Linked DNA regions of Diaphorobacter ruginosibacter. The protein of the gene in region 1 binds, or shares a complex with, the protein of each later gene. Links are inferred from orthologs where the notes say so. Each region holds a gene or a part of one and is shown on either strand. Other genes may lie near its edges. The genes, in order: H9K76_RS03955 and uvrB.

Evidence for each region.
Region 2: the proteins of H9K76_RS03955 (region 1) and uvrB are in contact, whole or in part, in a crystal structure (PDB 7EGT), measured with the Thermus thermophilus proteins. The link is inferred for Diaphorobacter ruginosibacter from one-to-one orthologs. Residues at the interface, in WP_096412145.1 of Thermus thermophilus: His654, Arg656, Phe657, Gln666, Asp668, Glu669, Lys680, Arg681, Leu682, Ser683, Lys685, Tyr686, Ala687; in WP_096411307.1 of Thermus thermophilus: Glu23, Leu25, Arg26, Asp27, Gly28, Glu29, Arg30, Phe31, Arg55, Glu326, Asp327, Phe328, Glu379, Ser382, Gln383, His398, Gly400, Arg401.

The regions. Positions count from the first base shown.
Region 1 is NZ_CP060714.1:872,480-884,387, forward strand. What follows is about bases 1-3,148. They hold H9K76_RS03955 (UvrD-helicase domain-containing protein), read left to right. Parts: upstream 1-397; coding sequence 398-2,899; downstream 2,900-3,148. Other genes in these bases: H9K76_RS03950 (GMP reductase), read right to left, coding at 1-148; H9K76_RS03960 (hypothetical protein), read right to left, coding at 2,936-3,148. Outside these bases: more of H9K76_RS03960, read right to left, coding at 3,149-3,607; H9K76_RS03965 (hypothetical protein), read left to right, coding at 4,001-4,360; H9K76_RS03970 (beta strand repeat-containing protein), read left to right, coding at 4,481-8,053; H9K76_RS03975 (hypothetical protein), read left to right, coding at 8,122-8,571; H9K76_RS03980 (CsgG/HfaB family protein), read left to right, coding at 8,671-9,834; H9K76_RS03985 (tetratricopeptide repeat protein), read left to right, coding at 9,843-10,697; H9K76_RS03990 (hypothetical protein), read left to right, coding at 10,750-11,154; H9K76_RS03995 (DUF4352 domain-containing protein), read left to right, coding at 11,226-11,882; H9K76_RS04000 (OmpA family protein), read left to right, coding at 11,897-11,908. UniProt on the Escherichia coli protein: A helicase with DNA-dependent ATPase activity. Unwinds DNA duplexes with 3'-5' polarity. Translocates on single-stranded DNA with 3'-5' polarity. Initiates unwinding more efficiently from a nicked substrate than double-stranded DNA.
Region 2 is NZ_CP060714.1:2,568,855-2,580,587, forward strand. Bases 4,807-7,779 are described here. They hold uvrB (excinuclease ABC subunit UvrB), read right to left. Parts: upstream 7,348-7,779; coding sequence 5,266-7,347; downstream 4,807-5,265. Other genes in these bases: iscR (Fe-S cluster assembly transcriptional regulator IscR), read right to left, coding at 4,807-4,995; H9K76_RS11565 (amino acid aminotransferase), read left to right, coding at 7,528-7,779. In the rest of the region: Fe-S protein assembly co-chaperone HscB, read right to left, coding at 1,498-2,022; iron-sulfur cluster assembly protein IscA, read right to left, coding at 2,295-2,618; Fe-S cluster assembly scaffold IscU, read right to left, coding at 2,624-3,037; H9K76_RS11550 (IscS subfamily cysteine desulfurase), read right to left, coding at 3,118-4,338; more of iscR, read right to left, coding at 4,459-4,806; more of H9K76_RS11565, read left to right, coding at 7,780-8,724; ygiD (4,5-DOPA-extradiol-dioxygenase), read right to left, coding at 8,865-9,797; H9K76_RS11575 (GntR family transcriptional regulator), read right to left, coding at 9,910-10,659; H9K76_RS11580 (sigma-54-dependent Fis family transcriptional regulator), read right to left, coding at 10,665-11,733. UniProt on the Escherichia coli protein: The UvrABC repair system catalyzes the recognition and processing of DNA lesions. A damage recognition complex composed of 2 UvrA and 2 UvrB subunits scans DNA for abnormalities.

The DNA.
Region 1 (11,908 bases):
CATCCACCACGGTCTTCATGTTCGCGGGCACGGCCGGCAGGCGGAAGGTGCGGCCGCCGAGTTCCACGCTGGCGTCGCATTCCGAGCGGCTTTCCACTCGGCACTTGCGGGGCAGCAACAGGACGTTGTCGTAGTCAAAAATTTCCATGAGATCCAAGCTCCTGACAGTTCATTGAAGAAAAGGGCGCTTGGTCCGGCGGCCGGCTCTCGTGCGAGGCGAAGGCAGTGCTTCGGGCACAAAAAACCGGGCCAAGAAATCTTGGGCCCGGTGATTGATTCTAATTGGATTTCGATGCCTTTGAAAGCCGCAGGCCGCCGTGTGGCTATTGCAGGAGCGGCGCGGGATCGCAAAGCCCGCCAAATGCGTGGCGACGCACGGGCTTTCTACAATGGAGGCATGGTTCCACAAGACATGTTTTCCGCGCCGTCGACAGGCCTTTTCGGTGATCCTCAGCCCGTGGCCGGGCAGGCGCAGTCCCCGCTCCTCCAGGGACTGAACGACGAGCAGCTTGCCGCCGTCACGCTGCCCGCAGGCCATGCCCTGATTCTGGCCGGTGCAGGCTCGGGCAAGACGCGCGTGCTCACCACGCGCATTGCATGGCTGCTGCAGAACGGCTATGCCAGCCCGGGCAGCATCCTCGCGGTGACGTTCACGAACAAGGCCGCTAAGGAAATGCTCACGCGGCTTTCCGCGATGCTGCCGGTCAATGTGCGGGGCATGTGGATCGGCACCTTCCACGGCCTGTGCAATCGGTTGTTGCGCGCGCATCACAAGCTGGCGGGCTTGCCGTCGACCTTCCAGATCCTGGATACACAGGATCAGCTCTCCGCGATCAAGCGCCTGTGCAAGCAGTTCAATGTGGACGAGGAGCGTTTTCCGCCGAAGCAACTGGCCTACTACATCGCCAACTGCAAGGAGGAGGGCATGCGTCCGGGCGATGTACCTGTGCATGACGCGGACAGCCGCAAGAAGGTGGAGCTGTACCAGCTCTACGAGGACCAGTGTCAGCGTGAAGGCGTCGTCGATTTCGGCGAACTGATGCTGCGCTCGTTCGAGCTGCTGCGCGACAACGACCCGGTGCGTGAGCATTACCAGCGGCGATTCCAGCACATCCTCGTCGACGAATTCCAGGACACCAATCGCCTTCAGTACGCGTGGCTCAAGCAGATCGCGGGGGACCTGGTGGGGGGCCGGCTGCAGACGCGCGGCAGCGTGCTGGCGGTGGGAGACGACGACCAGAGCATCTATGCCTTTCGCGGTGCACGCGTGGGCAACATGGCCGACTTCGTGCGCGAGTTCGAGGTGCAGCGCCAGATCAAGCTGGAGCAGAACTACCGCTCCTACAGCAACATCCTCGACTCGGCGAACGAGCTCATATCGCACAACAGCCGCCGCCTGGGCAAGAACCTGCGCACCGACCAGGGACCGGGTGAGCCCGTGCGCGTTTACGAGGCGCCCAGTGACCTGGATGAGGCGCAGTGGATGGTCGACGAGATCAAGCAGCTGGTGAAGAACGACGGCTTCGAGCGACGCGAGATCGCGATCCTCTACCGCAGCAATGCACAGTCGCGCGTGATCGAGTCGGCGCTGTTCAACGCGGCGGTTCCCTATCGTGTGTATGGCGGCCTGCGGTTCTTCGAGCGCGCGGAAATCAAGCATGCGCTGGCCTATCTGCGCCTGCTCGAGAACCCGAACGACGACACCAGCTTCCTGCGGGTGGTGAACTTCCCGCCGCGCGGCATCGGTGCGCGCAGTATCGAGACGCTGCAGGATGCGGCGCGCAGTGCAGGTTGCTCGCTGCACGATGCGGTGAGTGCGGTGCCAGGCAAGGCCGGCGCGAACCTGGGTGCCTTCGTGGCGATGCTCGATGTGCTGCGCGAGCAGACGCAAGGTCAGAACCTGCGCGGCATCATCGGCCAGATGCTCGAGACCAGCGGCCTCATCGAGCACTACCGCAACGAGAAGGAAGGCGCGGATCGCATCGAGAATCTGGATGAACTGGTCAACGCCGCCGAGAGCTTCGTCACGCAGGAAGGCTTTGGCCGCGATGCGGTGGCATTGCCGCTGGACGAACAGGGCGGGCCGCTCACGCAGAGTCCCGCGAGCCAGGGGCTGGATCCCTCGCTGCCGATGCTGAACGAACCCTTGAAGAACGCCCGCGCGGCTGCCGGCGGCATCGTGGACGCCGACACCGGCGAGACGCTGTCGCCGCTTGCCGCTTTTCTTACGCATGCAGCGCTGGAGGCCGGCGACAACCAGGCCCAGGCCGGCCAGGATGCGGTGCAACTGATGACCGTGCATGCGAGCAAGGGGCTCGAGTTCGATGGGGTGTTCATCGGCGGCCTTGAGGAGGGATTGTTCCCGCACGAGAATGCGATGAGCGACCGCGATGGCCTGGAGGAGGAGCGCCGCCTCATGTACGTGGCGATCACGCGCGCGCGCAAGCGGCTCTACCTGAGCCATTCGCAGACGCGCATGCTGCACGGCCAGACGCGCTACCACATCAAGAGCCGCTTCTTCGAAGAGCTTCCCGAGGGCGCGCTCAAGTGGCTCACGCCCAGGCAGTCCGCCTTCGGTACCTATGCACCCGAGTCAGGCTCGGGCGGCTATGGCGCAGGTCGCTACGGCTCGCGTGGAGGTCACGGAGGAGGGTATGGCGGCGGCTTTGGCGGCGGCTTCAAGTCCGAGACATTTGCAAGCCCCCCCGTGCCGCAGCAGAAGGCCGAGCCATCGCATGGACTGAAGGTCGGCACGCCGGTGTTCCACAACAAGTTCGGCGAAGGCAAGGTGCTTGCGATCGAAGGCGCAGGCGATGATGCGCGCGCGCAGGTGAACTTTCCGCGCCACGGCACCAAATGGCTGGCGTTGTCGGTGGCCAAGCTCACCATCGTCGATTGATCACCTCGGCGCCTCGCGGCGCTGCTATCTCTGTATCTATATGGGAAGGCAGCGCACAGCCGTGTGAGGCATGGCCAGCTTTTCGGCATAGAGGCCCTTGCGCTCGGGCAGCAGCAGGGCTCCCAGTCCGCTCATGACCACCACTTCCGACCCTGGCTGAACCTGCCGGTAGCACTTGTCGAGCGATGCCAGCGTGTCGCTCAGCAATTGCCCCTGTGCCTGCTGCGCGGGATTTTTCTTCAGGGCCTGTGCATGGCGGGTCAGCCATTCCGAATAGGCGGCCAGCGTGGCTTCCGGCAGCTTCGCCCTTTCGTCTTCGGGAACCATGCGCTCATACAGCATCTTGAGACTGTCGTCTCCCGCCTGCCCCATCACGAGCACCGCGTTGTAGTGCACCTCATAGGCCTGCTCTCGGTAGATCACCTGATCGATCGCGTAGCGGAGTCGTCCTTTTTCGCCCCCGAGAGATTGAATCAGCTCGCGCGCAGCGGCGCTGTTGGGATCGCTCGCCAGTTGAACCTCCAGCGCCGACGAGATCTGCTCGTCGCTGGGATAAAAAATGGCCTGCGGGCTGAACGACGCAGGGCTCGGAGAACACGCTGTCAGTGCAAGCAGCGCGGGAAATATGCTGAGGGTGAGAGCGATATTCTTTGATGAATGGCAGATATTTGTGAAAATATTGTGAATATTCTTCATGCGATTAGTCATTGCATTGAGGGAGGTGATTGAAAATCATGACATCGAATCGCAGATGAATTCGAATTCGTCGGATTTCATTATCTGGAAGATAGAGGGAGTATTAATATTTTTGCATCCTCATATGTCATGAATTGTTTTAAAGATTGACCGTTCATCTCGTTTTATTCTCTTGGTAAGCCACGTTAGTTTTTGTAAGCCATTGATTGTGAAGGCTGCTTTCACGGCTTTGTGACAGCTATCGATGAATTCCCCTCTATGGCTGCGATTTATGACAGAGATCCGCTGCGAGGAATTGAGGGAACTTTTTTTTACGTTCGTCAAATTGATTGACTATGAGAATGGGCCCGCTAGCCGTGATTGGCTGCTTTTCCATTCACTCTCAATTCTCGAAGGAACATGAAAATGCGAAAGATTGCTACCACTGCAGTTGCCCTCCTTGCGCTCACCTGTGGCGCAGCATTCGCCCAAAGCGGCAACATCGCGATTCCCGGCCTGTTCTCCGGCAAGGGCTCTGCCGGCTCGGAGATCAAGAACAGCACGATCACGCTGTCGCGCAACAAGGCAACGGACGTGACTGCCGGTGGCGGCAAGGTCGGCATCAAGGTGGCCGAGGTCTCGATGGAGGGCGTGGCCAACGTGAACAGCGTGAACATCACCGGCTCCAAGGTCACCGACTCGCACATCATGCTGATGGACAACGAAGCCACGCGCATCAACGCCATTGGCGGCACGGCCAACGTCAACTCCGTGAACATCAACTAAGCAACCGGACCTGTGGTTCGGGTTCCTGCAGCGGCGCCCCTGTGGCGGCCCCTGCAGGTTTTTTCCCGTTGCGGCATGCGCCCGGCGGGTCGGCGAAGGTATTCATCGGAGGGAGCCTGAGTGCGCAAGTCGCGAACGTCACAACCGCATTGGTTTGCGCTGGGAGTGCTGGGCGCAGCCATGGCCTCTGCCACGCAATGCGCGAGCGCGCAGGAGTCCATGCTCGCGGGACTCGGCTGGCACAAGAACAGTGCCGGCACCGAGATGGACGGGCAGTCCTCCGTGCAGCTGCAAGGCAATGTTTCCCGCGCAACGATCACCTCGTCGGGCGGCAAGGGCTCGGCGCTGGCCAACGCCGGCATGAGCGTGGACCTGGCCGGAACGGCGCAGGCGAACACGGTGGGTCTCGCGTCGATGAGCGTGAAAAATGCCCAGGTGCAGGTACTCAAGAACCAGGTGAGCGGCTTCGTCAATGCAATGGGCGGTGCCGCCACGGTGAACGTCGTCCTCGCGGCCAGCGGGGAGGGCCGCAAGCCGCTGTCCTCGACCCGTCTCCTGGTCATGGACAACAAGGCTTCGCAGGTCGATGCCTTCGGTGGCAAGGCGTCGGTGCTGCTGGGCACCGGCTCGCTGCAACTGCCGGGACGGGCCACGGCCAACAGCATCCTGCTCGATGCTTCCGAGGTGCATGAGTCGCCCGTTTCCATTGTGGACAACGAAGCCGATGACGTGGTCTCCATCGGCGGTTCGGCGCTGGTCAATGCGCTCACGGCGGCGCGCAGCCAGTTGCGCGACACGCAGATCGGAAGCTCTGGCAACCGCGCGCAGGGCATTCGCGCAGGAGGGGGCAGCGCCGGAATCGGTCGAGGGATGATCGGGGGCGTCAACCTGACCGGCGTGGCCGCGGCCAATACCGTTGCCATCGCGGGAAGCGACCTGCGGGGCGCCCGCCTGAGCGTGACCGACAACATGGCTAGCCAGATGGCATCCACGGGCGGCAGTGCGCTTGCCAACAGCATCAGCTTTACCGACCACCAGCTCACGGCGGGTGGCGGCTACGGTGCGCAGTTGACCAACAACACGGCGCGCAACGTGCAGGCATTCGGCGGCGAGGGCAGCCTGCTGGGCGGAGCACTGGCCGATGTCAGCATGTCCGCATCGGCACTGGCCAACGCCATCTCGGTGAACAAGGGCGCCCTCAAGGACTCGCCGTCGCATACCCTCGTCGGCAACCGGGCGCAGGACGTGGTGGCAACAGGCGGCGGTGCGTCCGCCAACAGCCTCTGGCTCGACAATGCCACGGTGCAGGGCGGCTCCATCCGCCTGGGGAACAACGTTGCAGAACAGGTGCGCACGAGCGGCATCTCCGGCTCGGTCAGTGCAGGCGTCGTGGGGGCGGTCGAGAAAAACGGTCGCGCGCTCGGCAACACCGTGGCGGTGGATCGCCAGGCGACGCTGGACCGTGCAACGCTGAGCCTGCAATCCAACGAGGGGCGCGGCATCACGGGCACGGGCGGCTTCGCGGCGGCGAACTCGGTGGCCGTCAGCGAGGGGCGCATCCAGAATTCCAACGTCACGCTGGTGAACAACCGGGCCTCGCAGATGAGCTCCACCGGAGGCTCGGCCCAGGTAGGCGGCAGCGTGCTCTATTCCACGAGCCAGCAGTCATCGGCGCTGGCCAACACATTGGCCGTGACGGGCTCGCAGCTCGATGCAAAGACCGTGACGTTCGCAGGCAATCAGGCGGGCAACCTGCACGCCAAGGGCGGTATCCTGATGGCCAACAGCGTGTCGCTGGAGGACGGAGGCGGCGCAAGCTCGCAGCTCTCCGCCTCGGGCTCGATGATGGGCAACACGGCGCAGGACATGAGTTCCGCGGCAAGGTCTACTTCCGCGGCAGCGGGCCTTGCGCGCAACAAGAGCAGTGCCCGTGCCGCAGCGAATGCTCTGGTGCTGCACGATGACGCTCGCATGGATGCCTCCTCGCCGTGGCTCATCAGCATGAACGATGCGCGCCAGGTGCACGTGGACGGCGGCACTGCGCTGGTCAACGCGCTGGCGGCCTATCGCGGCGCGCGTGTCGAGAACAGCTCCCTCACCATCCTCGGCAATCGCGCCCAGGACATCCGGGCTTCGGGCGGTGCGTCCCAGGTCGCGGGCGTGGGCTCCAGCAGCAATGGCGTCCTGGCGGCCAACAGCCTGTACATGGATGGCACACAGCCCAACCGCCTGACCGCCACGCAGCTGCAGATCATGGGCAACACGGCAAGGCAACTGAACGCCGATGGCGGCCGCATCAATGCCAATGCGGTGTCGCTCAATGGACAGGGCCGTATCGAACACAGTACGACCAGCATCTTCGGAAACACCGCCACCGACATCCGAAGCGAAGGCAAGGAAGGTACGGTGGCGGGTTTCGCAGCATTCGGCAAGGGCGTCGGCCAGGCGAATGCGAACGCCATCCAGGTGCTGTCCGCCATGCGCCAGGCCAGCTTGCAACTGATGGGCAACACGGCCCGCAACGTGAGTTCGCCCGATGGGCTGGCGTCGGCCAACAGCATCACGCAGGCGGACGGCGCGAGCATGGACCGGCTGCATGCGACGCTGGCTGCCAACGTTGCTACCGAGGCGCGCGCGGATGGTGGCCATACGGCGCTGGCCAACAGCGTGCACGCGGATGGCAACCTGAGCAACGCGTCCGTGCAGATCGTGGGCAACCAGGGCAGCGCGCAAACGGCGGGCGATGATGCATTGGTCAACAGCGTCCGCGCGCAAAAGCGGGGGCGGATTTCCGAATCGTCCGTCAGCATTGCCGCCAATCGCGGCAGTGCCAGCGGCGGCCGGGCCAACAGCGTCGACGTGGCGGGCAACGTGCGCGCCAGCCAGATCACGGTGATGGGCAACCAGGGCTCGGCCTCGCAAGGGGGAACGATCAACAGCGTGACCGGCAAGGGGCAGGTCACCGCCAGCAACATCACCGTGCTGGGCAATACGGGCTCGGCCAGCCGGGGAACGGCCAACAGCGTGGACGTGGCCGGAAGCATTGCCGGCTCGCAGCTGGCGATCCTGGGCAACCAGGGCAACGCCCAGGGCGGCGGCACGGTCAACAGCGTGACGGGCAAGGGCTCGATCAAGGGAAGCCAGATCTCGATCATCGGCAACAGCGGCAGCACGCGAGGCGGTGGAACAGTCAACAGCGTGGACAACGGGGGCAGCATCGCCGGCGCGAGCATCACGCTGGTGGCCAACAACGGCAGCGCAACGGGCGGTGGCACGGTCAACAGCGTGGACAACAAGGGATTGCTGAGCGGCAACGTGGTGATCGCCGGCAATCGAGGCAGCGCGACGATGGGCGGCACGGTCAACTCGCTTGTCAACCGCGGCGTGATGGCCGGCAGCGTGGTGATCGCGGGCAACGACGGGCGCGCGATGGCTGGCGGCACTTCCAACTCCGTCATCAACCACGGCGTGATTACCGGCATGGTGGCCATCGTCGGCAACCGCACGATGGCGGCTGCGGGCATGACGTCGGGAAGCGTGCGCAACATCGGCGGCGCCATCGTGGGCGCTGCCGGTGTGGCCGGCAACAGTGCCTACGCGGCGAACGTCGGGTACACCTACGCAACCCCGTCGGTCGGCGTCGTGAACAACTCCGTCACCGTGGTTCCGGCGTTCAACATCATCAGCAACTGAGGGGAGGCCGCGCGCCGTGCTCGCGGCACCATGGCATACGGATCGACATGAGAAAGGCAGGAAAGGCAATGACACACTCCACGACAAGCACCGCGGCGGGCGCCTTGCGCCTGGCAGGCATGGGCAGCGCGCTGGCGCTGCTCGCCATGGGCGCCCAGGCGCAGATGGTGAACTACGGCGACCAGTTGGCCAGCTACAAGGACATGTCGCAATCCGGCGTGAAGCTCAATGACGGCGTGTTTCCATCGGTCAGCGCCAAGGCGCGCGTGAACCGTGCGATCGCGCAGAACATGCTGGTGGACCAGAGCGCACTGGTGCAGCCCGACGGCACGCTGAAGCTGCCCAGCAACCAGCAGAACATCGTGATCCGCTCGGACTACACGAACGTCACGCGTGGTGCGGACGGAACCTTGCGCATCGCCAGCCCGGTCATCCAGGGCAACGTGAACGGCAACGTCACGTTGTATGTGGAGGGGCGTGGTGTGGAAAACATCACGGTGCTCAACTCCATGCGCTGAAGAAAGAAGGCGGGGCCGTCACGGCTTCGTCACCAAGCCAGGGCACCCGCGCCGCTCGCGAGCAGCGGGCGCATTCTGGCGGCACACACGACAAGCAACATGAACAAGAAAATCTATTCGCGCGCGGCGCTGATTCTGGCCGCAGCCTCTTTGATGGGATGTGCGTCGACGGAGAACGCCATCAAGGATGCGACGACCCTGATGCAGGAGAGGGAGGCGGACAAGCTGCTGCCGGTGGCCAACCTGAGCCCCTATGCCGAATCGCTGGGGCGCTTCGGGCGCATGCTGGACATCTACAAGGAAGGCGACCCCGTCATCTACATGCAGACGCGCAACATCTCGGACGCGACGAACCTCTCGAACCCGCTGGTGGGTGCCGAGATTCCCGGCGACATCACCGAGATGGTCCGCACGGCGGTCAATCGCATCGGTGCGCGCATCGTGTATGTGCCCTACCATCCCGACTACCTGGTATCGCAGGCACAGCTCGGCGCGAAGTTCGGCGTGACCATGCCCGACTTTCTGATCACCGGTGCGCTGACGGAGTTCGACCGCGCGATTGCGGGCGCGGGGCGCTCCAATTCGCTGGGCGTCGAGTTCGGGGGCGGCAAGGGCAAGGTGGAACTGGGCGCGGACCGCAAGCGCACGGCCATCTACTCCGCTCTCGCGCTCGACCTGAACCTGGTGAGCTTTTCCACGCAGCAGATGGTGCCGCAGATCCAGGCATCCAACGTCATCAAGGTGCTCAACTTCGGCTCGGAAGACAACGCCAGCGTCGGCTTCTATGGCGATGCTTTCGGCTTCAAGCTGGAAGGAAAGTACCTGCAGGGCCGGCATTCCGCCATCCGTACGCTGGTCGACCTGAGCGTGCTGGAATTGATCGGCAAGGCTACCAACACGCCCTACTGGCGCTGCATCCCAGGCGGCAAGCCCGACCCCGTGGTGGTTGGCAACATGCGTCGTGCATACGAGTCGCTGAGCCCCGAGCTCAAGCTGGGCCTCATCCAGGTCAGCCTGCGCAAGTATGGCGAGCCGGTCGAGGTCACGCAGAAGCTCGACGAGCCCACGCAGCAGGCTTTGCAGAAGGTCTATTCCGAGCGCTATGCGGATGCGGGCCCCGTGGACGTCATGCAGTGGAAGGGCTTCGAGCCGCTGTTCTTCGGCGTGCCGATGGCGTGGGACGGAACGCTCGAGGCGCCGAGGGCCCAGGCGGTGCAGCCTGCGCAGCAGCCTGCGGCCGTCAACGACAAGGTGGGCGCATGATGGCCTGCATGAACACAGGCAGGGACTTCCGCACGGGTTCGTGCAGGCTGCACGGCATGGCGTGCAGCGCCGTGCTGCTGGCCATGATGGGTCTGCAGCTCGGCGCACAGGCGCAGACCTCCGCCTCAGGCGCACCGGCCGTGGCGGCCGCACCCCGCCAGGAGCAGCAGACGACGCAGCCCGTGAACCCCACGACGGCGGCACGCTTCATCGAGGACTGCAACGACGCCATGGAGCGCGGCGTGGCCTCGCTCGGCTGCCAGGCGCCGCTGTACCGCAACGAGCTCGAACGCCTCAAGCGCGAGGCGGTCACCACGCAGAACCCGCAGTTGCTTTCTTTCGTCGGCGATGCGTACCGCAATCCACGCAGCGGGTTGGGCGACATGGGCCAGGCCTATCGCTGGTACCTGATGGCTGCCGTGCGCGGTGACCCGCAGGCCATGCAGCGCCTGGCCGACATGAACCGCAAGGGCATCGGAGTGCCCAAGGACAACGTGAAGGCCATGGGCTACGCACGGCTGGTCCAGCGCATGTCGCAGCCCGGTGCCGCACAGCCCAACGTGGTGTCGATCATCAACGAGCTGGGCGACGAAATGGCGGTGGAGGAGGTGGCGCTGGCAGAGCGCTTTGCGGGCCAGTTGCAGGAGCGCATCCTGCGCGAGAGCGGTGCAGGCCAGTCCGGCGGCGGCAGCGATGCCGGCGGCGCACCGTCCAGCCTGACCATCAAGCCCGACACCAGCAGTGTGCCGGGCATGCCGCAGCCCGCGGCAGCCCCGAGGACGCCGAGTCCGGCGCCTCCGCCGGGCGCCGTGCTGCCCGGCGTTCCCGCGCCGCTGGCACCGTCCGCATCTCCCGCACATTGAGTGCGCGATGCGTATCCATCAACTTGACGAAGAACCACGAGGGATGAACCGCATGGCTCCTACCGAGATCACCCATTCTTCCCTGCGCCGGAAGTACCCGCCGCTGCTTGGGCGCGTGTTGTCCGGTGCATCGTTGCTCCTGGCGCTGATGAACGGCACCGGCGCGCTGGCGGGCAATGCGGCATCGCACACAGCGTCTGCGCCGCAGCCACAGCAGGCCGGCGGCAATCGCATCGAAGTGACGAACAACTCGGTTTCCAACGTGCGCTGCGCCAATGGTGGATCGGTCTCGGTCAACAGCGTGAACGTGAATGGCGCGGCACTGAAGGGCCGTACCGTGATCGTGCAGGGGCACAACAGCGATGGCGAGCGCGAGGGCAAGGTCATCGACTGCGGCGATATCCCCAGCGGCAAGGCCCCGGCTTCGTCACAGGTCAACAGCATCACGATTCGCTGAGTCCGCTAAGCAGCGAGCCCCGCATGGTGCGGGCCAGAACACAAGATTTCAGAACCAGAGGAGCCAGAAGAATGAATCGAGCCCTGCTTGCACAAGTTGCCAAGCGCAATACCCGCACCCAGGCCGGCATGATGGCCGGCGTGCTGACGGCGGCCATGCTGCTGTCGGCCTGCAAGGATCACCCCGCGGATGGGCCTGCACAGTCGTCGGCACCGGCCGCCGCCCCTGCTCCCGCGCCGGCGCCAGTACCCACCCCCGCACCGGCACCTGTTCCCGCTCCTGCGCAACCGGCTGTTGCAGCGCAGCCTGCTCCGTCCCCGGCGGCTTCCGCGCAGTCCGTCGCGGAAGCCCGGAAGATTCCCATGAACGTCCAGGGCGTTGCCGAGGCGGGGCTGACGGTGCGCGTGAAGAGCGTCGAGATTGGCGCGGATGCCACCGTGCTGGACGTGAGCATATCGTTTTCCAATCGCATCACCAGCTCGACCATGCTCGCGCTCACCGACACGTTCCTGGAGGACGAGGGCGGCGCGCGGCTGCAGATCAAGCGCCCCACGGACAACCGCGACCTGAGGGTGAATTCCGGTGAAACACTGAACGGTCAGCTGGTCTTCATGGGGGCCACTCCCGCATCGGCGCGCAAGCTGCGCCTCGTGTTCAACGACGGCAATGCGGGTGACAACCTCGTGGCGCCGGGCCTGGCCGTGGAACTGCCTCTTTCGGGGGGCTGATGGGACAGCTCCGTGTGAAAGTGCGT
Region 2 (11,733 bases), 1.7 Mb from region 1 along the record:
AGTCCGCCACCAGGTCGCGCTCGCCCTGCACCACATGGATGGCCATGGCGGTCTGGCCATCCTTGTAGGTCGTGAAGTCCTGCGCCTTGGCCGTGGGAATGGTTTCGTTGCGGCCGACGATGCGCTCGACCAGTCCGCCCATGGTCTCGATACCCAGCGACAGCGGAATCACGTCGAGCAGCAGCAGATCGCCAGCCGAATTGTTGCCGGCCAACTGGTTGGCCTGGATCGCTGCGCCCAGCGCGACGACCTCATCCGGGTTGAGGTTGGTGAGTGGCTCCTTGCCGAAGAACTCCTCGACCGCCTGCTGCACCTGCGGCATGCGCGTGGAGCCTCCCACCATGACGACGCCCTGCACTTCGCTGCGATCGATCTGCGCATCGCGCAGTGTGCGGCGCATCACAGAAAGCGTACGCTGCGTGAGCGCCTGCGTGGCCTCGAAGAAGTCCGCACGCGCCACGTCAAGGGTCTGCTCCTTGCCACCGATCGTTGCCGCAAACTTCGCGGATTCGGCACCCGTCAGCGCCTCCTTGCACGCGCGCGCGGCGATGCGCACGGCCGTCTTCTCTGCGGCGGACTGCGCCTGCACGCCCAGTTGCCCCTGCGCCCAATCGGCAAGCGCTGCATCGTAGTCGTCGCCACCCAATGCCGAATCACCGCCGGTGGCGATGACTTCAAAGACGCCCTGCGTGAGGCGCAGCACCGAAATGTCGAAGGTGCCGCCCCGAGGTCATAGACCGCGTAGACCCCCTCGGAGGAGTTGTCGAGGCCATAGGCGATCGCCGCGGCCGTCGGCTCGTTGATCAGGCGCAGCAGATTCAGCCCGGCAAGCCTGGCCGCATCCTTGGTGGCCTGGCGCTGCGCATCATCGAAATAGGCCGGCACGGTGATCACGGCGCCGTAGATGTCGTCGTTGAAGCTGTCCTCCGCGCGAAAGCGCAGCGTGGCCAGGATTTCAGCGCTCACCTCGACAGGCGATTTCGTGCCGCCAGCCGTCCGAATGGAAACCATTCCTTGGGCCGATGCATCGTTCTGCGCCAGCAGTTCATAGGGGAGCGATGCCCGGTCGGCAATGTCGTTCAAGCCACGCCCCATCAAGCGCTTGACCGAAGCAATGGTGTTGACCGGATCGGCCAGACGCGCGGCCACGGCATCATGGCCGATCTGGCGCCCGCCGCCTTCCATGTAGCGCACGACCGACGGCAGCAGCACCCTGCCCTCGGCATCCGGGAGGCATTCCGCAACGCCGTGGCGCACGGCGGCAACAAGGGAATGCGTGGTGCCCAGGTCAATGCCGACCGCGATCCGACGCTGGTGGGGATCGGGGGACTGACCGGGTTCTGAAATCTGCAAAAGCGCCATGGGTTATCTTCTCTGGAGGTGATTGCGGCATGCATGCCGCACATTCATCGTTCGTGCGTTCGCTGGCGTACCGACGGGGGCACGCGCCCTGCGCACTGGCAGCAAGGCCAGGCGAGGTCATCGGCGGGTGTTCGGCTATTGTCCCAGTTGCTCGCGCCGGACATCAACGTCGTGGGCAAAACGCGCAATGAACATGAGGGCTCTCACCTGCTGCGCCGCGCCCGCATAGTCGTGCTGCTCGTCAATCAGCGCCGCGCATCGCGCCAACGCGCTCCGGCGCTCCGCCTGGACCATGTCGTCCAGGTCGTCGAGCGCCGCTTCCGAAGCCGCCTCATCGAGCGCCTCGCGCCACTCCATCTGCTGCATCAGGAAGGCCGCAGGCATGGCCGTGTTGTCCTCTGCACCAATGGAGACGCCATGGAGTTCGCAAAGATAGGCCGCGCGCTTGAGCGGATCCTTCAGGCGCTGGTAGGCCTCGTTGATGCGCACCGACCACTGCATGGCCACGCGCTGCGCCGCGGCGCCCTGCGCCGAGAAGCGGTCAGGATGCGCCTCGCGCTGCAAGTCCTTCCAGCGCGCCGCGAGCACGGCGCCATCCTGCGCGAATAGGCGAGGAATGCCAAACAGTTCGAAATCGTCAGATTGCAGATGGAGGTTCATAAAAAAACCGCCAGTGCGCAAGCGTTGGCGGGTTCTCTGAGGTGCATGAAAGTGCGCTGTTCCTGCCCAATGTCCCGGACAGGAATGCGCCCTTGCGCTCTAGGGAGCCTCTGCAAAACCCTCGCCAATCGGTTGGACGCGGATCGGGATGAGCCGCAAGGCGTCTTTTGAAGGCAATAGCCGTAGCTATTGACGAAAAAGACAACGCTGCGGATCGCCCGCGGCCGCGTTCAGACGATGGCAGGGAGTTTTGCAGAGGTTCCCCAGGGGCCTTAGACCCGGAAGCTTTCCCCGCAACCGCAACGGTCTCGCTCGTTGGGGTTGTTGAACTTGAAGCCTTCGTTCAGACCTTCGCGCACGAAGTCGAGCTCGGTGCCGTCAATGTAGGCCAGGCTCTTCGGGTCGATCAGCAGCTTCACGCCATGGGTCTCGAAGATGATGTCCTCGGGTGCCTGATCGTCCACATACTCCAGCTTGTAGGCCAGTCCCGAGCAGCCGGTGGTCTTCACGCCCAGGCGCACGCCAAGCCCCTTGCCCCGGCGGGACAGGTAGCGGCTCACGTGCCGTGCGGCAGCTTCGGTCAGTGTCACTGCCATGTTGTTCAGGCCGCTGTCGAATCGGCAGTGACGGTTTCGCCGCGCTTGGCCTTGTAGTCGCTCACGGCTGCCTTGATGGCGTCTTCGGCCAGGATGGAGCAGTGAATCTTCACGGGAGGCAGCGCCAGCTCTTCGGCGATCACGCTGTTCTTGAGCGCGGCGGCCTCGTCCAGCGTCTTGCCCTTGACCCACTCGGTCACGAGCGAGGACGAGGCAATCGCCGAGCCGCAGCCGTAGGTCTTGAAGCGCGCGTCTTCGATGACCCCGGTCTCCGGGTTCACCTTGATCTGCAGCTTCATCACGTCGCCGCATGCCGGTGCGCCGACCATGCCGGTGCCCACTGTGTCGTCGCCCTTGTCGAACGAACCCACGTTGCGGGGGTTCTCGTAATGGTCGATCACTTTGTCTGAATAAGCCATGGTGTACTCCTTTTTCTGCGTCTGCCGCCGGCCTCTTGGTGTGCGAGGACCGCGAGCGGGGCGCAGCGATCAATATGAAATCAGTGCGCAGCCCACTGGATGGTGCTCAGGTCGACGCCATCCTTGAACATCTCCCACAGCGGGCTCAACTCACGCAGCTTGGCCACGTTGTGGCGGATGGTGGAGATCGCGTAGTCGATCTCTTCCTCGGTCGTGAAGCGGCCGATGGTCATGCGCAGGCTGCTGTGGGCGAGCTCGTCGCTGCGGCCGAGCGCGCGCAGCACGTAGCTCGGCTCCAGGCTTGCGGAGGTGCAGGCGGAACCCGACGACACCGCCAGGCCCTTGATACCCATGATCAGCGATTCGCCTTCGACGAAGTTGAAGCTCATGTTCAGGTTCTGCGGAACGCGGTGCTCCATGCTGCCGTTGATGAACACCTGCTCGATGTCCTTCAGGCCGTCGAGCAGGCGCTTTTGCAGCGCTGCCGCCTTGGCATTCACCTCGTTCATTTCCAGCTTGATGATGCGGAACGCCTCACCCATGCCGACGATCTGGTGCGTGGGCAGCGTGCCGGAGCGCATGCCGCGCTCATGGCCACCACCATGGATCTGAGCCTCCAGGCGCACGCGCGGCTTGCGGCGCACGTAGAGCGCACCGACGCCCTTGGGGCCGTAGGTCTTGTGGGCGGTCATGCTCATCAGGTCGATGGGCAGCTTGTTCAGGTCGATCTCGACACGGCCCGTGGCCTGTGCGGCATCGACGTGGAAGATGATGCCCTTCTCGCGGCAGATCGTGCCGATCGCAGGAATGTCCTGGATCACGCCGATCTCGTTGTTCACGAACAGCACGCTCACGAGGATGGTGTCCGGGCGGATCGCCGCCTTGAAGGCTTCCAGGTCAAGCAGACCGTCTTCCTTCACGTCCATGTAGGTGACCTCGAAGCCCTGGCGCTCGAGTTCGCGCATGGTGTCCAGCACGGCCTTGTGCTCAGTCTTGAGCGTAATGAGGTGCTTGCCCTTGCCCTTGTAGAACTGCGCTGCGCCCTTCAGTGCCAGGTTGATCGACTCGGTGGCGCCGCTGGTCCAGACGATCTCGCGTGGATCGGCACCCACCAGGTCGGCCACATGGCCGCGCGACTTCTCGATGGCCTCTTCGGCCTCCCAGCCCCAGGCATGGCTGCGCGAAGCTGCGTTGCCGAAATGTTCGCGCAACCAGGGGATCATCGCGTCAACAACACGGGGATCCACCGGGGTGGTCGCACCGTAGTCCAGGTAAATGGGGAAATGGGGAGTCATGTCCATGGCTATCTCGCTTTAGCGATCTGGCTGGCGAATGTCAGTTAACAGAAGGGTTCAAAAAAAGATCCGGCATATGCAGCAGCGCGGCCAGCCATGCTGGCCCTTGCGCCACCACGCTGCTGATCAGGACTTGGCGAAAACGTTGCCCAGTGCGAACACCGAGTTCGGCGCGTTCACGCGGATCGGCTTGACCACCGGGGTCGTGGAGATCGCACGGCGAGCCACTGGCTTGTCCTCGATCTGCACACCCTTGGCGAGTTGGTCATCGACGAGCTTCTGCAGCGTGACGGAATCGAGAAACTCCACCATGCGCTGGTTCAGCGAAGCCCACAGCTCGTGCGTCATGCAGCGACCTGCTTCGCCCAGGCAGTTTTCCTTGCCACCGCACTGGGTCGCATCGATGGGTTCGTCCACGGACACGATGATGTCGGCCACGGTGATGTCGCCGGCCTTGCGGGCCAGCGTATAGCCACCGCCCGGGCCACGGGTGGATTCCACCAGCTCGTGGCGGCGCAGCTTGCCGAAGAGTTGTTCCAGATACGACAGGGAAATCTGCTGACGCTGGCTGATGGCCGCCAGGGTGACTGGGCCATTGTTCTGGCGCAGGGCCAGATCGATCATGGCAGTGACCGCAAAACGGCCTTTGGTTGTGAGACGCATCGCAAGCTCCTTGTTGGTTCAGGCTTGATCGTTTGATAATCGCCACGGATCGCCTTTCGGCAACCCGGGCACCACCGTCTCCGCCCGCTCTCCGACGCGGCATGAACACGAGGTTCGCCCGCCAGAGCCCTAAATATTGTGGGGTTGTTTTCTTGAGTAATTAGCCCAAGTATAACACAAATCCCTATTGTTTTTGTCGGGTAACTGAATTCGTCAGGCTCGAGGGCCTCCAAACCCGGAATCGGAGACCCTGAAAACCGCATCCGCGCATCAGGCCAGGCGCTCGTTTCCGCCATGCGAGCCGAACACGCGATCCTTCAGGCGCGAGAGTTGGTCGCGCACCTTGGCGGCCTGCTCGAACTCCAGATTGCGTGCGTGATCCATCATGGCCTTCTCCAGGCGCTTGATCTCCCGCGCGATGTCCTTCTCGGACATCTCTTCCAGCTCCAGATCCCGGGCCGCCTGCTGCTGCAGGCGTTCCGTCTCCTGGCCGGCCTTCTCGCTATAGACACCATCAATCAGGTCTTTTACCTGCTTGACAATGCTTCGCGGCGTGATGCCGTTTTCCTCGTTGTATGCGATCTGTTTTGCGCGCCGTCGTTCCGTTTCTCCCATGGCTTTTTTCATGGATTCCGTTACACGGTCGGCGTACAGGATCGCCGTGCCCTCCGCATTGCGGGCAGCACGGCCGATCGTCTGGATCAGGCTGCGCTCCGCGCGCAGGAAGCCTTCCTTGTCAGCATCGAGGATGGCCACCAGCGACACCTCGGGAATGTCCAGCCCCTCGCGCAGCAGGTTGATGCCGACCAGCACGTCAAATGCACCCAGGCGCAGGTCGCGGATGATCTCCACGCGCTCGACCGTGTCCACGTCCGAGTGCAGGTAGCGCACCTTCACGCCGTTGTCGGACAGATACTCGGTGAGCTGCTCGGCCATGCGCTTGGTCAGCGTTGTAATGAGTACCCGTTGATTCTTTTCAACCCGAATGCGTATTTCCTGCAGCACGTCGTCCACCTGATGGGTGGCCGGGCGCACTTCGACGATCGGATCAACAAGCCCGGTGGGCCGCACGACCTGGTCGACGACCTGGCCCGAATGTTGTTTTTCGTAGTCAGCCGGCGTCGCGGAGACGAACACCACCTGGCGCATGCGCTGCTCGAACTCCTCGAACTTGAGCGGGCGGTTGTCCAGCGCCGAAGGCAGTCGGAACCCGTACTCCACGAGCGTCGTCTTGCGGGCGCGGTCGCCGTTGTACATGGCGTTGAGCTGGCCGATCATCTGGTGGCTCTCGTCCAGGAACATGATCGAGTCGCGCGGCATGTAGTCGGTGAGCGTGCTTGGAGGATCGCCGGGCGCCGAGCCCGAGAGATGACGCGTGTAGTTCTCGATTCCCTTGCAGTGCCCCACCTCGCTGAGCATTTCCACATCGAAACGCGTACGCTGCTCGAGGCGCTGCGCCTCGACCAGCTTGCCCTCCTTCACAAAGAACTTCAGGCGCTCGTCGAGTTCGAGCTTGATCGTCTCCACCGCGGCCAGCACCTTGTCACGCGGCGTGACGTAGTGGCTGCTCGGATAGACCGTGAAACGCGGAATCTTCTGCTGCACGCGCCCGGTGAGCGGATCGAAGAGCTGCAGGCTGTCGACCTCGTCGTCGAACAGCTCGATGCGCAGCGCCAGCTCGGAGTGCTCGGCCGGGAATACGTCGATCGTATCGCCGCGCACGCGGAACTTCCCGCGGCTGAAATCCTGCTCGTTGCGCTGGTACTGCATGCGGATGAGCTGCCCGATCGCGTCGCGCTGCGAAAGCTTGTCGCCCTGGCGCAGCGTCATCACCATCTGGTGGTAGCTCGAAGGCTCACCGATGCCGTAGATGGCCGAGACGGTCGCCACGATCACCACGTCGCGCCGCTCGAGCAGGCTCTTGGTGCAGGACAGGCGCATCTGCTCGATATGCTCGTTGATTGCGCTGTCCTTCTCGATGAAGAGGTCGCGCTGCGGCACGTAGGCCTCCGGCTGGTAATAGTCGTAGTAGCTCACAAAGTACTCCACGGCGTTCTTCGGGAAGAACTCGCGGAATTCGCTGTAGAGCTGCGCCGCCAGCGTCTTGTTGGGCGCAAACACGATGGCCGGGCGCCCCAGCCGCGCGATCACGTTCGCCATCGTGAAGGTCTTGCCCGAGCCGGTCACCCCCAGCAGCGTCTGGAAGGCCTCGCCATCGTTCACCCCTTCCACCAGGCGGGCGATGGCCTCCGGCTGGTCGCCGGCCGGTGGATAGGGCTGGTAGAGCTGAAATGGAGAGCCCGGGAAGGAAACAAACTCGCCTTCAGCTACTTCTGTGGTGACTTCATGCATGACTTGTAAACGCAACGATGGCTTGCGCCGTTAAAATCGGGGGTTGCCCCTCAAGGCAAATCGACCGGATGGCTGCGAGCAACACGCATGCACCCTGCATGCAGCGCTGGCACCGCCTCTCGGCCTTGGCTAGTTTAGTTGGGGGCACCGCATCAGATTTCCACCCTTCAAGGACTTTTCATGTCTCTCTTCACCGCCGTCGAGATGGCCCCGCGTGACCCCATTCTGGGTCTGAACGAACAATTTGCCGCTGATACCAACCCCAACAAGGTGAATCTCGGCGTGGGCGTGTACTTCGACGATAACGGCAAGCTCCCCCTGCTGAAGTGCGTGCAGGCAGCAGAAAAAGCCATGATGGACAAGCCGTCCGCTCGTGGCTACCTGCCCATCGACGGTATCGCAAGCTATGACAGCGCCGTCAAGGCACTGGTGTTTGGTGCCGAGTCCGACGTGGTCAAGGCCGGCCGCGTGGCCACCGTGCAAGCCGTGGGTGGCACGGGTGGCCTGAAGATCGGTGCCGACTTCCTCAAGAAGCTCAGCCCGAACGCCAAGGTGCTGATCTCCGACCCGAGCTGGGAAAACCACAAGGCCATCTTCACCAATGCCGGTTTTGAAGTCGGCACGTACCGCTACTACGACGCGGCCACTCGCACGGTCAATTTCGAAGGCATGCTGGCCGACCTGAACGCTGCCGCTGCCGGCACCGTGGTCGTGCTGCACGCCTGCTGCCACAACCCCACCGGCTATGACATCACGGCCGAGCAGTGGGACCAGGTGATCGCCACCGTCAAGGCCCGCAACCTGGTCGCATTCCTCGACATGGCCTACCAGGGCTTCGGCCATGGCCTGAAGGAAGATGGCGCCGTCGTGGGCAAGTTCGTTGCCGCCGGCCTGACCATCTTCGTGTCGACCTCGTTCTCCAAGAGCTTCAGCCTGTATGGCGAGCGCGTGGGCGCCCTGTCCGTGGTGGCCACCGACAAGGACGAAGCCGCCCGCGTGCTGTCGCAACTGAAGATCGTGATCCGCACCAACTACTCCAACCCGCCGACACATGGCGGCGCCGTGGTTTCCGCCGTGCTCAACACCCCCGAACTGCGTGCGCAGTGGGAAGAAGAGCTGGGCGAAATGCGCGTGCGCATCAAGGCCATGCGCCAGAAGCTGGTGGACGGTCTGAAGGCTGCCGGCGTGAAGCAGGACATGAGCTTCATCACCACCCAGATCGGCATGTTCTCGTATTCGGGCCTCTCCAAGGACCAGATGATCCGCCTGCGTTCGGAATTTGGCGTGTACGGCACCGACACCGGCCGCATGTGCGTGGCTGCGCTGAACAGCAAGAACGTCGAGTACGTCTGCAAGGCCATCGCCGCCGTGATGTAAGACGCCGAGGAGGAGCGCCATGCGTTTCTCTTCGCTCACCCTTCAAAGGCCGCTTCCCTCGAGGCGGCCTTTTTGCCTTCTCTCGGGATGCGAACCCGGATGTCCGGGCGCTGACCATGCATGCCGGCGCCCCGCGCGGTTCACCCCCAGATCACGGACCGCATCGATATCGATGCGGACTGAAACCCCGTGTTGAAGAATCTCGGCATTTCCCTGGCGCTTGCCGCGCCCGCAGCGTAGAGCAGCGGCAGGTAGTGCTCGTGCGTCGGGTGCGCAAGCCGCGCCAGCTCGCCCTGCTTCTGGAACTGCACGAGCGACTCCAGCTCCCCGCGCTTGATGTGTCCCTGCACCTGCTCGTCGAACTCCGTGGCCCAGTCATAGGCCTCGTTCGGCGCGGAGCCGCGCTTCGTCCTGCGCAGGTTGTGGACCGCGTTGCCGCTGCCCACGATCAGCACGCCGCGCTCGCGCAATGCGCCCAGCTGGCGGCCCAGCGCGAAATGCGCCTCGGGGCTTCGGGCATAGTCCATGCTCAACTGGATCACCGGGATCTGCGCCTTGGGGAACATCGGCTTGAGCACCGACCAGGTTCCATGGTCCAGCCCCCACTCGCCCTCGTCGACCTTGAGCGGCTGCCGGTCTGCCGGCGAGCGAAGCTCTCCCGCCAAGGCCCTGGCGACGGCCGGTGCGCCGGGCGCGGGATATTGCTGCTCATGCAGCTCGCGCGGAAAACCGCTGAAATCGTGGATCGTGCGCGGATCGCTCATTCCCGTGAGATACCAGCCATCCTTGGTCAGCCAGTGGGCGGAAATACACAGGATGAGCTGCGGCTGGACGCTGCGTGCCGAGAGCGCCTGGCCGACCTGCTGCCAGCTGCGGCGCCAGAGGTTGTCCTCGATGGCATTCATCGGACTGCCGTGACCGACGAACAGCACCGGCATGCGCGGTGACGGCCGCAGGGAATCCAGCAGGGTGCGCACCTGCGCGGCATTCGCACGCAGGGAAATGCCGCCGAGCGCGACGGGAAGCGCGGCCAGCCCAGCCAATGCGGCGAGCGAGGTTCTACGTTGAAACATGGATAAAACAGGAAGACAGGGGCCAGGAAGGAATGGACAGCGAACCGCTGTATCGGAGCACGACGGGGCATCGAAGTTCCATCCTCTGCTCTGCCACGTTTTCCGGCACCCCCTACCCTGTCCTGTCATCCGCCGCAGGCAGTCGCACGCGCCCTTCACGGAAGGCCCGAGACAGGACCTGGGGGGTCGCGCAGATGTGAGCCTCGAGCGCCAATGCCGCCCGTGCGTCCTGTCCCGACATGGCGAGCTCGTAGATCTCCGCATGTTCGGCATGCACGTCGCGCACGGCTCCGGGCAGGTCCATCGCGTAGCGGCGGTAGCGCTCACCGTGCCGTGCCAGCATGCGCAGGATCTTCAATTCCCACGGTGACGGCCGGCCGGCCAGCAGCATCTCGTGGAAGCGCAGATTGAGCGCTTCCCAGCGGCCGCGGTTGTCGCGCGTGAGCGGCTGCTCCAGCCTGGAGAGATCTTCATAGCTCGCCCTGAGCTCGCTGCGCCAATGATCGTCGCCATGGCGGATCGACTCGCGCAGCGCGTGGGTCTCGATGTGCACGCGCAGTCGCGTGATGTCCTCCAGGTCCTCGATGGCGATCGGCGAGACACGGAACCCCCGCTGTCCCTCGGCCGTAACCAGTGCGTCACTCACCAGCCGGGTCAGCGACTCGCGCAGCGTGCCCGCCCCCACGGCGTAGCGCTGGCGCAGATGCTCCACGCGCAACTTGCTGCCGGGCAGCAGCCGGCCTTCGATGATGTCGGTGCGCAGTTCCGTGTAGGTCTTCTCGGTGAGAGTGCGCGTGGCATCGCTGCTCGGGTCGAGCGTGTCGTCCATCAGCGAAGGGATCAGGAAAGCGCGCTTGGCCATGGTGCTCAGCCTCCCGCATGCCCTGGTGCGGTGCGCTCCCGGGCACGCGCCAGGCGATAGCTCAGCTGCGGACGCGTCATGCCCAGCACGCGTGCGGCGGCCGCCAGATTGCCGCCCGCGCGGCGCACCGCCTCCTGGAGCAGCCCATCCTCGAAGGCGTCCAGCGACAGCCCCTGCGCAAGCACTGCGTCATAGAGGCCTGCGGGTTCCGCTGGTGCGGCGCCCTCCGTCCGAGGCGAGATGAGCAACCCCTGCTCATCGACCATGCTGGCATCGCTGCGCTCGCTCCAGTGGGGAAACAGCGCCTGCACATCGATCATTTCGCCCGATGCGGTCAGGATCAACCCGCGCTCCATGAGATTCTCGAGTTCGCGCACATTGCCGGGCCAGGAATGGCTGCGCAGCGCCGCCAGCGCGCGGTCGGTCAGGCCGGTCACCTGCTTGCCATGCAATGCAGAGAACTTCTGCAGCATGTGCATGGCCAGCATCTCGATGTCCTCGGCCCGCTCGCGCAGCGCCGGGATGTGGACCGGATAGACATTCAGCCGATACAGCAGGTCACGCCTGAAATGCCCCGCCTCCACGGCCTTTTCCAGATCCACGTTGGTCGCCGCGATCACGCGCACATCCACCTTGATGGCCCGCGTGCCGCCCAGCCGCTCGATCTCGCCACTTTGCAGCACGCGCAGCAGCTTGGCCTGCGCCGCCAGCGGCAGCTCGCCCAGTTCGTCGAGCAGCAGCGTGCCGCCGTTCGCGCGCTCGAAGCGCCCCACCCGCATGCTGGAGGCTCCGGTATAGGCGCCCTTCTCGGCGCCGAACAGTTCGCTCTCTATCAGTTCCGCAGGCAGTGCCGCGCAATTGATCGCGACAAAGGGCTTGTCGGCGCGCGCACTCATCGCGTGCAGGGCACTGGCAAAACGCTCCTTGCCGACACCTGTCTCGCCCGTGAGCAGCACCGTGACCTGCGTGGGGGCTGCCTTCTGCAGGAGCTCCACCGCCCCCTTGAAGGCGCGCGAACGCCCGAGCAGCGGACCTTGCTCGTCCGCCGGCTTGAGACGCGAGCGCAGCGCCTCG